Regions from separate parts of the Streptomyces sp. NPDC100445 genome, predicted to be linked through region 2. Evidence: riboswitches for the same ligand, from Rfam matches in the RefSeq annotation. Region 2 holds a riboswitch; each other region holds the start of a gene.
The links. Region 2 has a riboswitch for cyclic di-AMP ahead of ACIQVT_RS30850 (peptidoglycan DD-metalloendopeptidase family protein). Riboswitches for the same ligand answer to the same signal wherever they lie in the genome.
Positions count from the first base shown of each region.

Region 1: it holds a riboswitch for cyclic di-AMP, as region 2 does, so the genes downstream of both, ACIQVT_RS27555 (C40 family peptidase) here and ACIQVT_RS30850 (peptidoglycan DD-metalloendopeptidase family protein) in region 2, are expected to answer to the same signal.
Region 3: it holds a riboswitch for cyclic di-AMP, as region 2 does, so the genes downstream of both, ACIQVT_RS24375 (M23 family metallopeptidase) here and ACIQVT_RS30850 (peptidoglycan DD-metalloendopeptidase family protein) in region 2, are expected to answer to the same signal.

Region 1 covers NZ_JBIVZV010000013.1:44,727-49,155, forward strand. Annotated here, with positions in the region: gene pcrA (DNA helicase PcrA) at 1-1,756, opposite strand, end outside; cyclic di-AMP (ydaO/yuaA leader) riboswitch at 1,998-2,165, shown strand; gene ACIQVT_RS27555 (C40 family peptidase) at 2,174-3,286, shown strand; gene ACIQVT_RS27560 (hypothetical protein) at 3,326-3,679, opposite strand; gene ACIQVT_RS27565 (NlpC/P60 family protein) at 4,147-4,429, shown strand, end outside.
Region 2 covers NZ_JBIVZV010000015.1:180,724-185,152, forward strand. Annotated here, with positions in the region: gene ACIQVT_RS30840 (TetR/AcrR family transcriptional regulator) at 161-781, shown strand; gene ACIQVT_RS30845 (SGNH/GDSL hydrolase family protein) at 875-1,660, opposite strand; gene ACIQVT_RS30850 (peptidoglycan DD-metalloendopeptidase family protein) at 1,904-2,785, opposite strand; cyclic di-AMP (ydaO/yuaA leader) riboswitch at 2,791-2,947, opposite strand; gene ACIQVT_RS30855 (tyrosine-protein phosphatase) at 3,493-4,290, shown strand; gene ACIQVT_RS30860 (DUF6126 family protein) at 4,303-4,425, opposite strand; gene ACIQVT_RS30865 (helix-turn-helix domain-containing protein) at 4,422-4,429, opposite strand, start outside.
Region 3 covers NZ_JBIVZV010000010.1:328,946-333,374, forward strand. Annotated here, with positions in the region: gene ACIQVT_RS24365 (dihydrofolate reductase family protein) at 283-1,416, shown strand; tRNA gene ACIQVT_RS24370 (tRNA-Met) at 1,464-1,537, opposite strand; cyclic di-AMP (ydaO/yuaA leader) riboswitch at 1,838-2,006, shown strand; gene ACIQVT_RS24375 (M23 family metallopeptidase) at 2,016-3,098, shown strand; gene ACIQVT_RS24380 (aldo/keto reductase) at 3,177-4,127, shown strand; gene ACIQVT_RS24385 (PrsW family intramembrane metalloprotease) at 4,153-4,429, opposite strand, start outside.

The sequences.
Region 1 (4,429 bases), on a different contig from region 2:
CCTGCGGGTCGGTGGAGGCCTGCAACTCGGCCAGGTAACCGGTGCGTTCGAGCACGGCTTCGAGGACGGTCGCCGGTCCGGCACCGGATTCGACGATCGTGCGCAGGTCCTCCATCAGCGTGTTGAACCGCTTCACGGCGTTCGTCGACCGCGCGGCCATGCCGTACGCCTCGTCGACCCGCTTCAGGGCCTGCGGGAAGCTGATCTTCTCCCGCTGGGCGAGGGCGTCGACCATGGCCTCCGCACGGTCGCCGATGCCCCGCTTGGGCACGTTGAGGATGCGGCGCAGCGGCACCGAGTCCTCCGGGTTGGCGAGCACGCGCAGGTAGGCCAGGACGTCCCGGACCTCCTTGCGCTCGTAGAAGCGGACGCCGCCGACGACCTTGTACGGCAGGCCGACCCGGATGAAGACCTCTTCGAAGACACGGGACTGGGCGTTGGTGCGGTAGAAGACGGCGACGTCCCCGGCGCGTGCCTCGCCCGCGTCGGTGAGCCGGTCTATCTCGTCCGCGACGAACTGCGCCTCGTCGTGCTCGGTGTCGGCGACGTAGCCGGTGATCCGGGCGCCGTGGCCGGCGTTGGTCCACAGATTCTTCGGACGGCGTGACTCGTTGCGCTCGATGACCGCGTTGGCGGCGGACAGGATCGTCTGCGTGGAGCGGTAGTTCTGCTCCAGCAGGATCGTCGTCGCGTTCGGGTAGTCCTCCTCGAACTGGAGGATGTTGCGGATCGTCGCACCCCGGAAGGCGTAGATCGACTGGTCCGCGTCGCCCACGACGCACAGCTCGGCGGGGGGCAGGTCCCCCTCGCCGGGCGGCACGCCGGCGTCCGCGGCGGCCCGCTCGCCCGTCCCGACCAGCTCGCGCACCAGCGCGTACTGGGCGTGGTTGGTGTCCTGGTACTCGTCGACCAGAACGTGCCGGAAGCGGCGGTGGTAGTGCTCGGCGACGTCCGGGAAGGCGCGCAGCAGGTTGACCGTCGTCATGATCAGGTCGTCGAAGTCGAGGGCGTTGGCCTCGCGCAGCCGCGACTGGTAGAGCGCGTACGCCTGGGCGAGGGTCTTCTCGAAGCCGTCGGTGGCCCGGGCGGCGAAGTCCTCCTCGTCGATCAGCTCGTTCTTGAGGTTGCTGATCTTGGCGCTGAAGGACTTGGGCGGGTAGCGCTTGGGGTCGAGTTCCAGATCCCGGCAGACCAGGGCCATCAGGCGCTTGCTGTCGGCCGCGTCGTAGATCGAGAACGACGAGGTGAAGCCCAGCTTCTTCGACTCGCGGCGCAGGATCCGCACGCACGCGCTGTGGAACGTCATCACCCACATCGCGTGGGCGCGCGGGCCGACGAGCTGCTCCACGCGCTCCTTCATCTCGCCCGCGGCCTTGTTGGTGAAGGTGATCGCGAGGATCTGCCCCGGGTGGACACTCCGCTCGGCCAGCAGGTGGGCGATGCGGTGAGTCAGCACCCGGGTCTTGCCGGAACCGGCGCCGGCGACGATGAGCAGCGGGGAACCGGCGTGCACGACGGCGGCGCGCTGGTTCTCGTTCAGCCCCTCCAGGAGCGCCGCCGCGTCGATCACGGGGCGCGGGGCGCCGTCGCGGTAGTGGGAGTCCCGGTCCGGCGGCACGTCGAACTTCCCGCCGAACAGATCGTCCGGGACGGGCTCCGGAGCGTGGTCGTGCTCGGGCGGCGGCGGAAGCTCCTCGTCGTGCCCGCGCGGGGGCTGGAGGTCCGCCAGGAAGCTGTCGTCAAAGAGGCTGCTCATCGCTCTCCGAGTCTAGGGCGCCCCACCGACAACCGGTCACCGTCCCGGGAACCGATGTTCGCCACACGAGCGCCCCACCTCCCCTCACGCACCGGAAGCACCTGGTCACACGGATGCGCGTGCGCCACGAGGTCACGGAAATGTATCGGACATACTGCGCACCAACCTTCACAGAAGACACACGAGTTGGCTAGGTTGCCGTCAGGCCGCACGACCCCCCTCCGGCGAACGTCGCCGGGCCGCGCGGCCTCCGCCGAGTCCGGCGTGCCCCTGCGCGGCACCCGGAGCCGGGGACCCACCGAATCCTGGGGTGAATCGGCCGACTCCCGCCCGGGACGACGCCGTAGGGCAACCCTTCCGTCCGCCCGAACCCGACAGCTAACCCGGTAGGCGGCAGCTAGGAAGGAGTCGCCTCCCTTGGCGTCGCACCGCAAGCCGCGCCCCGGCGGGACCCCGGGGGCGGGCGTCCGCACCCCCGCTCTCGCCACCGCCGCGCTCACCTCCCTCGCCGTGCTCTCCCAGACCGCGGAGACCCTGCCCGGGGCCGGGCACGGCAGGCCGAGCCCGGAGGAGGTCGAACGCAAGATCGACGACCTCTACCGCCGCGCGGACTCGGCGACCGCGACCGCCGCGGTGACGGAGGAACCGGCCGGTGCCCCAGGGCGGCGGGCCGACAGCCTCCAGCGGCTGCGTGACGAGGTCGCCCGGCGCGCGGCCCGGGCCCGCGCCGTCCCGACCCCCCGCGGCAGCGTGCCGGCCCCTCCGGCCGCGGCCCCCACCGCCCAGCACCACACCACGCCCGCTCCGGACCGGGCACCGTCCCCGTCCACGCAGATGGGGAGCCCCGCGCCCACCACCGGCGCGGGTGTCGCGGCCCCGGCGCACGGCAGGGCCGCCGTGGCGCCCGGCTGGGACGGCGGTGTCATGGCCCCGGCCCCCGTGGGCACCGTCGCACCGCTCACCCATGCGGCACCGGCACCGGTCGTGAACGCCGTCGTGCGGGGCGAGGGCGTGGCCGTCGCGCCGTCCGGGAGCAGCGGGCCGGAGGTCGCCGCTCGGGGGCCGAGGGACCCGAAGGCGGTGAAGGCGGCCGTGCAGCGGAAGCTCGCCCACGCGCGCGTGCTGCTGGCCCGGCGGACCGTCCCGGGCTCCGCGCCGTCCGGCACGGACGCGGCCAAGGCAGGGAAGGCCGTCGCCTTCGCCCGGGCCCAGCTGGGCGCACCGTGCGTGTGGGGTGCCGCCGGGCCAGGCTCCTACGACTGCTCGGGCCTGGTCCAGGCCGCCTGGAAGTCCGCCGGCGTCACCTTGCCGCGTACCGCTCCCGGGCAGGCCGCCGCCGGCACCAGGGTCCCGCCGGCCGACGCCCGCCCCGGCGATCTCGTCCTCTTCCACGACGACCACCGCCACGTCGGGCTCTACACGGGCGACGGCATGATGATCCACGCCCCCAGGCCGGGCGCGTACGTCCGTGAGGAGCCGGTCTCCTCCGTCGGCACGTCGGCCGTCCACAGCGTGGTGCGGCCGGTCTGAACCCCGGGGTCCGCGTGGCCCGGCCACACGAACCGGTGATCAGGTCCAGAGCACGGCGATGAAGATGTTGGCCGTGGTCAGGAGACCGACCAGTGCGAACTGGCCCTTGTCGATCCGCTCCTCGTCCCGCTTGACGTAGACCAGCCCGAGGATCACGATCAGCAGGGCCAGCTTCACGCCGATCTTCAGGGTGTTGACGTGGTGGCCGTCGGCCTGATTGAGGCCGACCAGCGCCACGCCGGTGACCAGCATGGTCAGCGCGCCGTGCAGCATCCCGGGCACGAACCGGGCCGTGCCCCGGCCCATGGCCTTCATCTGGGTCAGGAAACCGCCGAGCAGCGCGGCGATACCGACGATGTGCAGGCCGACGAAGAGATGGATGAGTACGTCCATGGGGCCGGAGCCTAACCAGCGGCGTCCCGGCCTCCCGCCACCGGCCCCACCCGGGCGGCCCGCGCCCATGTCCGGGGGCACCGCGCGGACTCCACGGGCCAGCGGGTCGGACGTCGCATCTATGCGAGCCATAGCACCTCAGCTCTCCCGCCTGTCCCCCTTCCCACTCTTCGATCATCACGCAGCGTGAACAAAACGACTTCGGTCAGTGATCGCGATCGCATCTGGTCGTATCCGTCCTATCTCGATCAGTTCCGTACAGTGCGTTACCGACTCGTCACCGTTCGGCCTAGCGTCCTCCCCCAGTGACCGGCTCCCCACGCCGCCCGGACCCGGGCGGCGGCCGGCCACCGCGCCGAGAAGCACCCGGCGGCGGCCCGTTCCCCCTGTGCGGACCGCCGCCGGGCGTACTCACCGCGACCCCGCTCGACACCGTTCGAGCCGTACGGAAGGACGTGAAGGTCCAGGTGGCAGCGCACCGCAAGCCCCGCCAACGCTCGCTCGGCGGCCATACGGCCCGCACAGCCGCCACACTCGCCCTGGCGGGCGCGGCCACCGCGACGGCTTTCGACGGGACGGGCCACGCCGAGCCTCAGCTGACACCCGGGCAGGTGAAGGCTGAGGTGAACCGCCTGTACCGCGAGGCGGAGACGGCCACCGAGAAGTACGACGGGGCCAGGGAAGAGGCCACGGCGGCCAAGGCGCGGCTCGCCGGACTCCAGGACCAGGCCGCCCGCCGGCAGCAGAGGC
Region 2 (4,429 bases):
TATGGTCGGCCCCGCCGGCGGCCCCGACGGGCCGGGGGTGCCTGCCCTTCGCCGGCCGGGCCGCGCGCCGCCCGGCGCCGATGGCTCCGCCGCGGTGCGGGGCCGGGGCGGGGGCGCGGGACGGCTTCGGGGCCCGTGGGACAACGGCTAGGGTGACCGCGTGGCGAGAGTGCGGTTGAGCGTGGCCGAGCGGCGGGAGGAACTGCTGCGGGCCGCCATCGGGCAGATCGAGGCGCGGGGCGTGGCGGCGGTCAGGATCGCCGACGTGGCCGCGACCCTCGGGGTGAGCAACGCGCTGGTGCTGTACCACTTCTCGACGAAGGAGAAGCTGGTCGCCGCCGCCTTCACGTACGCGGCGGCCGACGACCTAGCGCGTCTGCGCGGGCTGCTGGGACGGCGGACGTCCGCGCTGCGCCGACTGCGGGCGGCGGTGCGCTGGTACGCGCCGACCGGGCAGGCGAAGGGCTGGCGGCTGTGGATCGAGGGCTGGGCGGTGGCCCTGCGGGAGCCCGCGCTGCGCGATGTCACCCGGGACCTCGACAGGCAGTGGAAAGCGGCCATCGTCGAGGTCATCACCGAGGGGGTGGCGGGCGGCGAGTTCGTGTGCGCCGACCCGCCCGGTACGGCGCTGCGGCTGACCGCGCTGCTGGACGGCCTGGCGGTGCAACTGACGTCCTACCCGGGCGGGGTGCCGCGGGCCCGGGCGCAGGAATGGGTGGACGACGCCCTCGCCCGGGAACTCGGCCTGGAACGCGAGGCGTCGGCCGGACGCGGACGCTGAGCGCGCCGCCTTTCGGGAACCGTCGCACGAGTTCCCCGCCGGGCCGTGTCCCGGACCCCCGGGTGCGGGGCACGGGACACGGCCGCGATGCGGTCAGGCCACGGCGGCGATACGCATCCGGATGTCGTCCGGCGACAACAGCCCCTTGGCGGTCACGTGGTCGCCGGAGGACTCGCCGCGCAGCCGCCGTCCGATCCACGGGACGAGGTGCTCGCGGGCCCAGTGCACGTCGTCGCGGCGGATCTCCAGGGTGCCCCGGGGCGGCAGCGGCGGCCACGGCTGCTCGGGGTCGGCCGGGACGTCCACGCCGAGGGCCTGCCCGGCCCGCAGCGCCACACGGGTGTGTCCCTCGGGTGAAAGGTGCAGCCGGTCGCGGTCCCAGGCCCTGCGGTCCTGCACGGATCTGAGGGACCACAGGTCCAGCACGGGGCAGCCGTACCGGTCGGCGATGGCCCGGACGTGCCCGTTGTACGTGGCGATCTTGCCGCGCAGGTGCTTGAGCACGGGCACGCCACGGGTGTCGAAGCCGGTCGTCACCAACACGGTGCCGACGGCTCCGGTCAGCCGGGCCACGGCGCCTTCGAAACGCGTCGCCACCTCGTCCGGGTCGGTGCCCGGGCGGATGATGTCGTTGCCGCCCGCACAGAAGGAGACGAGGTCCGGGGCGAGTTCGACGGCTCTGGGGAGCTGGTCCGCCATGACCTGGTCCAGGAGTTTGCCGCGCACGGCGAGATTGGTGTACTGGAAGTCGCCCTCGGGACGCCGGTCGGCGAGCAGTACCGCGAGCCGGTCGGCCCAGCCCACGAACGCCCCGTCGGGGCCGGGGTCGCCGACGCCCTCGGTGAAGCTGTCCCCCACCGCCACGTACGACCCGATCACTGATCTGTTGTCATTCTTCGAATCGTCTGCCACGTCGGACCATGATTCACCTTCGGATGTGACCTACGCGACCGTAGGCGGGGGTTGACGAACGGTGACATGAGCCACTGACAAAGAATCGGCCAACCACGGAATAGGGCCGTCGTCAGGCGCGTTGACCGCCTGGCAACCGGAACGCCGAAGGCCGGACCCCGGGTTCGGGGTCCGGCCTTCGGTGGCGTGTCGGACGGTGGTGCGGGGGTGTCAGCCGACGGTGAGGCCGTGCCGGCGGAGGTAGCCGACCGGGTCGATGTCGGAGCCGTAGTACGGCGTGGTGCGGATCTCGAAGTGCAGGTGCGGGCCGGTCACGTTGCCGGTGGCGCCGGACAGGCCTATCTGCTGCCCCGCGGTGACGCTCTGGCCGGCCGAGACGGAGAGCTGGGAGAGGTGGCCGTACTGGGCGTAGTAGCCGTCGTTCAGGCGGATGACGACCTGGTTGCCGTAGGCGCCGCCCCAGCCGGCGGAGACGACGGTGCCCGCGGCGACGGCCTTCAGGGAGGTGCCGGTGGGGACGACGAAGTCGACGCCGGTGTGGTAGCCGCTGGACCACATGCCGCCGGCCACGTGGTAGCCGGTGCCGGTGGCCGCGCCGGCCACCGGGAGGGTGTAGCCGGTGGACGTGCGGGGGGCCGGGGCGGACTTGGGGGCCGGGGCCGGCTTCGGGGCCGGGGCGGACCTCGGGGCCGGGGCGGAGTCGGTGCGGGTCCCCGTGGCCTTGCCGCCGAGGGTGAGCCTGAGGCCCGGGTGGATCAGCGACGGATCGGCGCCGACGGCCTGCCGGTTGTCCTCGTAGAGGCGCTGCCAGCCGCCGCCGACATGCTGCTCGTCGGCGATCCTGGCGAGGTAGTCGCCGCTGCGGACCGTGTAGGTGCGCAGGCCCGGAGCCGGCTGCGCGGCGGTCCTGACCGCCGTGTCCGGGAGGGACCGCACGGTCTTGCCGACCACGGGCTGGGCGGGGGTGGCGGCGTGCGCGCCGGCGGCCCCGATCAGCGGGAGGGCCAGCGCGGCGCCACCGGTCCCGGCGGCGGCGATGGAGCGGGACAGACGCTGGGTCTTGGGGCGGCGGTGCTTACCCGTGGCGGGCATGGCGCGGTTCCTCTCCGGCGCCTGCGAGGTCAGCTGTCGGGTTCGGGCTGGAGCTGCCCGGCCGTGCGTCGCACGGCTGCACCCCAAAGCCTGTCGCGGAGACCGGGACAGGCAGTCGTACCTGGTGGGTCCCCCGCTCCTGCCGGACGCGGATCAGTGTGGGGCTCCGGGCGGCGGCAGGATTCGGCGTTCCGTCCGGATTGGTGGTGAACGTAAGCGAGCGGGACGCGGGGAGACAAGCATCCGGTTCCCGCTCCCGGTGTTTCGGGCACCCGCACCGGGGAACTCGTGGTCACCCTGCGTGCAACTCCGCCTCGCCCGTCCCTCAAGTACCCGGCTGGGCAACGACATTACGTGGGCATGACATGCGACGTACGGTCACCACTATGACGCTGGTCACGTAGGTCCCTCACATGTCCGGTCGGTCGACCGCGAGTTGGGCACAATGTCACGATGGGGGCATTCCTCCCAAGCGTCATATAACCGGAGGAACGCGGAGTCCGGGCTACTCCTCGGTCCCCGTACCGGTGCGCCGTGGTGCCGTGCCCGGAGCCGGGCGGGGACCACGGCGCCCCTCCCCCGGGAGGTCGGCCGGTGGGTGTGACCACGCCCGCCGGACACCTGCCGCCTGGGGAAATCGATGTCGTATGGTCGTCGCAGTGCCCGCCGGTGAGCCGCGCCGACGGGGCCGACCGGGAGGAGCCCCCGTGACGCAGCAGGTCCCGTCGACCGAGCCGGAGCTGTCCGGAGTGCGCAACTTCCGTGACGTGGGCGGGCTGCCGACCACGGACGGCCGACGGGTGCGCCACGGCGTGCTGTTCCGCAGTGGGCACCTGGCGCACGCGACCGAGGACGACGCGGAGTTCCTCGCCTCCCTGGGCCTGCACACGGTCTTCGACTTCCGCAACGCGGCCGACCAGCGACTGGAGGGACCCGACGTCGAACTGCCCGGTGTGCGGAACGTGAACCTGCCGCTGAGCGACCCGGCGGACGGCGCCGAGTTCTGGAAGATGGTCCGGGACGGCGACCTGGAGCAGCTGCGCGCGATCCTCGACGGCGGCAAGGGGGCGGCCCGGATGACCGCCTCCTACCGGAAGATCGTCAAGGAGCGCACGGCCGAGCACTCCCGCGTGCTGCACGCGCTCGCCGACGACAGCGTGCCCGCGCTGATGCACTGCGCGGCCGGCAAGGACCGCGCGGGCATCTCGATAGCCGTCACCCTCCTGGCCCTCAGGGTGGAGCGGGACGCGATCGTCGCCGACTACCTGGAGTCCAACGCGCGGCACCGCCGCTACAAGGTGCGCCGCAGCGGCAGCGCGGACACCGCGTACACCCCCGAGGTCATGGCACTGCTCGACCCGCTCTTCGACGCCCGCGCCGAGTACCTGGAGGCGGCCTTCCGGAGCATCGAGGAGACGTGGGGCGACGTCGACACCTACCTGCTCCGGGGCCTGGGCCTCTCCCCCGACACCCGCGCACGGCTCCGCGAGCGCCTGCTGGACTGAGCGGCGGGCAGGTCAGGACTTGGCGCCCACCGTGAACAGCAGGTACAGGAACGCCGCGAGGACGTGCCCGAGGGCGATGTAGATGATCAGGCGGATCCACAGGGAACGGGGGAACCTGGTCTCGAAGTCGCTCATGGCA
Region 3 (4,429 bases), on a different contig from region 2:
GGCAGGGTTTCACCCCCCTGACCTGGCCCCAGCGCCCGGCCCGGGCCACCCCCGGCCCGGGCGCTGCCGCGTTCCCGGGTCGTCGCCGCGACCCGAACCACCGCGTCGGGAGCGCTTCGAGCGGCGGTGCGCCGCTGACGCGTGAACTCGTCGCCCGCGTCGCCGCGTGCGGGAGGACCGAGCGGGCGGCGGGAAGTGGGGCGGCGTGCCGCCGGGGTAGGTTCGCTGGGATGTGAACCATGACTTCGGCCGGTCCACGGGCCGCCGTGAGGGAGTGCGCCGATGCCCCTGCCGTACGTACTGCTGTCCGCCGCCGTCTCCCTCGACGGCTACCTGGACGACACCGGCCCGGAACGGCTGCTGCTGTCCGGGCCGGCCGACTTCGACCGGGTCGACGCGGTACGGGCCTCCGTCGACGCCATCCTGATCGGCGCCGGCACGATCCGCGCCGACAACCCGCGCCTGCTGGTCAACTCCGCCGAGCGGCGCGCGGCCCGGGTCGCGGCAGGTCGGCCGGCGTATCCGCTGAAGGTCACCGTCACGGCCTCCGGCGACCTGGACCCCGGCGCCCACTTCTGGCACACCGGCGGCGACAAACTCGTCTACACCACCGACGACGGCGCCGCCCGGGCCGCCCGTCTCCTCGGCGGCACCGCCGACGTCGTACCGCTCGGGCCCGCGCTGGACTGGCGGGCCCTGCTGGAGCACCTGCACGACGTGCGGGGCGTGGGGCGCCTGATGGTCGAGGGCGGCGGGCAGGTCCACACGCAGCTGCTCCGGCAGGACCTCGCCGACGAACTCCAGCTCGTCCTCGCCCCGCTCCTCGTCGGCGACCCCGCGGCCCCGCGCCTGTTCGGCCCCGGCGCCTACCAGGGCGGTCGCCTGCGTCTGACCGACACCCGGCGCATCGAGGACGTCGTCCTGATGCGCTACGAGCCCACGGCTCCCGGCGCCGGCCCGGTCCCCGTCCCCGCCGACCGCCACTGGCTGCGCGCCGCCTGCGAGCTGGCCGCGCTGTGCCCGCCGTCCCGGACCGCCTTCAGCGTGGGCGCGGTCGTGGTCGCCGCGGACGGTACGGAGCTGGCCCGGGGCCACTCCCGGGAGGGCGACGACGCCCTGGTCCACGCGGAGGAGGCGGCCCTCGCGAAGACCGACCCGGCCGACCCGCGCCTGCCCGGCGCCACGGTCTACAGCAGCCTCGAACCGTGCGCCCGCCGCGCCTCGCGGCCCACGCCCTGCGCCGAGCTGATCCTGCGCGCCGGGGTGCGCCGGGTGGTCACGGCGTGGCGCGAGCCCGACACGTTCGTCGCGGGCGCCGACGGCTCGGGTGTGCTGACCGGCGCGGGCGCCCGGGTCGTCGTACTGCCGGAGCTGGAGGCGCTGGCCAAGGCGCCGAACGGGCATCTGCTCGCCTGACAGCACTCAGGGCCGGAATCCAATGGATTCCGGCCCTGAGTCTTCAGTAGCGGGGACAGGATTTGAACCTGCGACCTCTGGGTTATGAGCCCAGCGAGCTACCGAGCTGCTCCACCCCGCGTCGTTGTGTCTCTACTGTACGCCATCCACGGGGTGCGATGCACATCGGTTCCCCGCGCCCCCCTGTCGTCGTCGCTCTGAGTGATGACGGGGGAGCTGTGCGATGACGACCGAGTCACCATCAAACGTGCGAGTGACTCCTGTACCTCGGCCAACTCGCCCGTTGTGCAGGCATCTTGACCGATTGATCCCCGGACGGAAACGTCAACGATCAAGACGAGACGGCTTGGAAAGTGACTGGCAGGTCTATTAACGTTCGATAACGCAGCGCGGTCGTCCCAGCCGTCACCAGCGACGGCTCCGTGCGCACGCGCCGAATCCCGCAAGGGAACCGGGGAACCACCACCCTGGGGTGAATCTCGCGAATGCCGCCGTGGAACCCATGCGGGTCCACGCCCGGTATACGCGCGTAGGAGACCTTCCCGCTCCGAACCCGTCAGCTAACCCGGTAGGCGGCGGAAGGAAAGGAGCGCGCCCGCGTGGCGTCCAACCGGCCTGCCCCCAGCACCCCGTTCCCGCCCGCCCAGCGCGAGGGCGAGACCTTCGGCTACGGCGACCGCCGGGCCGACGAGGGCCCCTGGGAGGAGTGGAACCCCACCGAGGACTCCGTCGTCCCGGTCCGCGGCCGGCACCGCGTCGCCAAGCAGCGCGGCGGCTTCGCGCGCAGCTCCACCGTCCTCGGCGTCGGCGTGATCGCCGCGGTCGGCGCCGGCGGCATGGCCAGCGCCAACACGGGCAAGCCGCCGGTCTCCATCTCCCTGCCCGACCTGCCCGACCTGCCGGAGATGCCTTCCGTCGGCTCCCTCTTCGGCGGCACCGCCACCGAGGCGCCGGAGACGGCCACGGCCACGACCGCGCTCAGCGCTGTCGGCGTCGCCGACGACCACGCGGGCACCGACGCGGGCGAGGCCCTGCGCACCCGGATCCTGGCCCAGGCCGAGCGGCAGCAGGGCCAGGCCGAGAGCAGGGCCACCGCCGCCGCGCTCGCCAGCGCCGAGCGGCAGAGCGCGGCCGGCGCCGCCCGGGCCGAGGAGGAAGCCGCCGCGCACGCGGCCGAGGCCAAGAGCAAGGCCGAGGCCGCCGCCGAGAAGGAGGCGGCGAAGAAGGCCGCGAAGCTGGCCGAGGAGAAGCGCCGGGCCGAGCAGGCGAAGCTCGCCGGGCAGTACACGCTGCCCACCTCCTCGTACACGATCACCTCGACGTTCGGCGAGGCCGGCAGCATGTGGTCCTCCGGCCACCACACCGGCCTCGACTTCGCCGCCCCCACCGGCACGCTCATCAAGGCGATCCACGGCGGCACGGTCACCGAGGCGGGCTGGGCCGGCTCCTACGGCTACCGGACGGTCCTCACCCTCGACGACGGCACCGAGCTGTGGTTCTGCCACCAGTCCTCGATCAACGTCACGGCCGGCCAGAAGGTCACCACCGGCGAGGTCATCGGCCGCGTCGGCGCCACCGGCAACGTCACCGGCCCGCACCTGCACCTGGAGGTCCACCCCGGCGGCCAGGCCACCGGCACCGACCCGATGACCTGGCTGCGGGGCAAGGGCCTCACCCCCTGAGCGGCATCCCGCGGGAACTCGGCGCCGGCCCCGGGATGTGATCTCCCGCCGCCGGCGTTGTAGTGACGTATGACCTCACTGACATCACCGCGCACACTCGGCTCCTCCGACCTCCGGGTCTTCCCGCTCGCCCTCGGTGGCAACGTCTTCGGCTGGACCGCCGACGAGCAGACCTCCTTCGCCGTCCTCGACGCCTACGCGGCCGTCGGCGGCAACTTCGTCGACACCGCCGACTCCTACTCCGCCTGGATCGAGGGCAACCGGGGCGGGGAGTCGGAGACGATCATCGGCAGGTGGGTCAAGGCCCGCGGCAACCGCGACGACGTCGTCATCGCCACCAAGGTCAGCCAGCACCCCGAGTACCGGGGCCTGTCCGCGGCCAACATCAAGGCCGCCGCCGACGCCTCGCTGCGCCGGCTGGACACCGACCGCATCGACCTCTACTACACCCACTTCGACCAGCCCGAGGTGCCGGTCGAGGAGATCATCGGCGCCCTCGACGACCTGGTGAAGGCGGGTAAGGTCCGGCACATCGCCGCCTCCAACATCAGCCCCGAGCGCCTGCGGGCCTCCCTCGACCACTCCGACCGCGAGGGCCTGGCCCGCTACGTCGCCCTCCAGCCCCACTACAACCTGGTCTCCCGCGACACGTACGAGGGCCCGCTCCAGGACCTCGCCGCCCGCGAGAACCTGGCCGCCGTCCCGTACTTCTCCCTCGCCGCGGGCTTCCTCACCGGCAAGTACCGCCCCGGTACGACCGTCGACAGCGCCCGCGCCGGTACGGCCCAGAAGTACGCGGACTCCGAGAACGGCCGGCGCGTTCTGGCGGCCCTGGACGACATCGCCGCCGCGCACGAGGTTCCGCTCGCCACGGTCGCCCTGGCCTGGCTGGCCGCCCAGCCGACCGTCGCGGCCCCGATCGCCTCGGCCCGCACCGTGGAACAGCTCCCGGCGCTGCTGGGCCTGGCCGACCTGAAGCTGTCCGACGAGGAGCTGGCCGCCCTGACCACCGCCTCCGCCCCCGCCTAGGCCACGGCCCGCGGCTCCGCCCCGGTCAGGTCCGGTACGGGTTGTACGCCGGCGCGCCGTGCCAGTACGGCGGCGCGGGCGCGTACACCGGCCGGGGCGGAGCGGCGGCCCGCGCCGCGTACTCCAGTGCCGGCCGCGCCGGTTCCCTGAGCCGCCACAGTTCGTCCAGCAGCTCCCGCTCCCGTACGACGAAGTCGGCCCCGGCCCGCCCCGCGCGCCCCCGGTGTCGCAGGAACGCCAGCGAGGTGGCGCACGCCTCGTACCGCGCGACGTCCCGCGCCGCCGGGCGGCCGAAGTGGTGC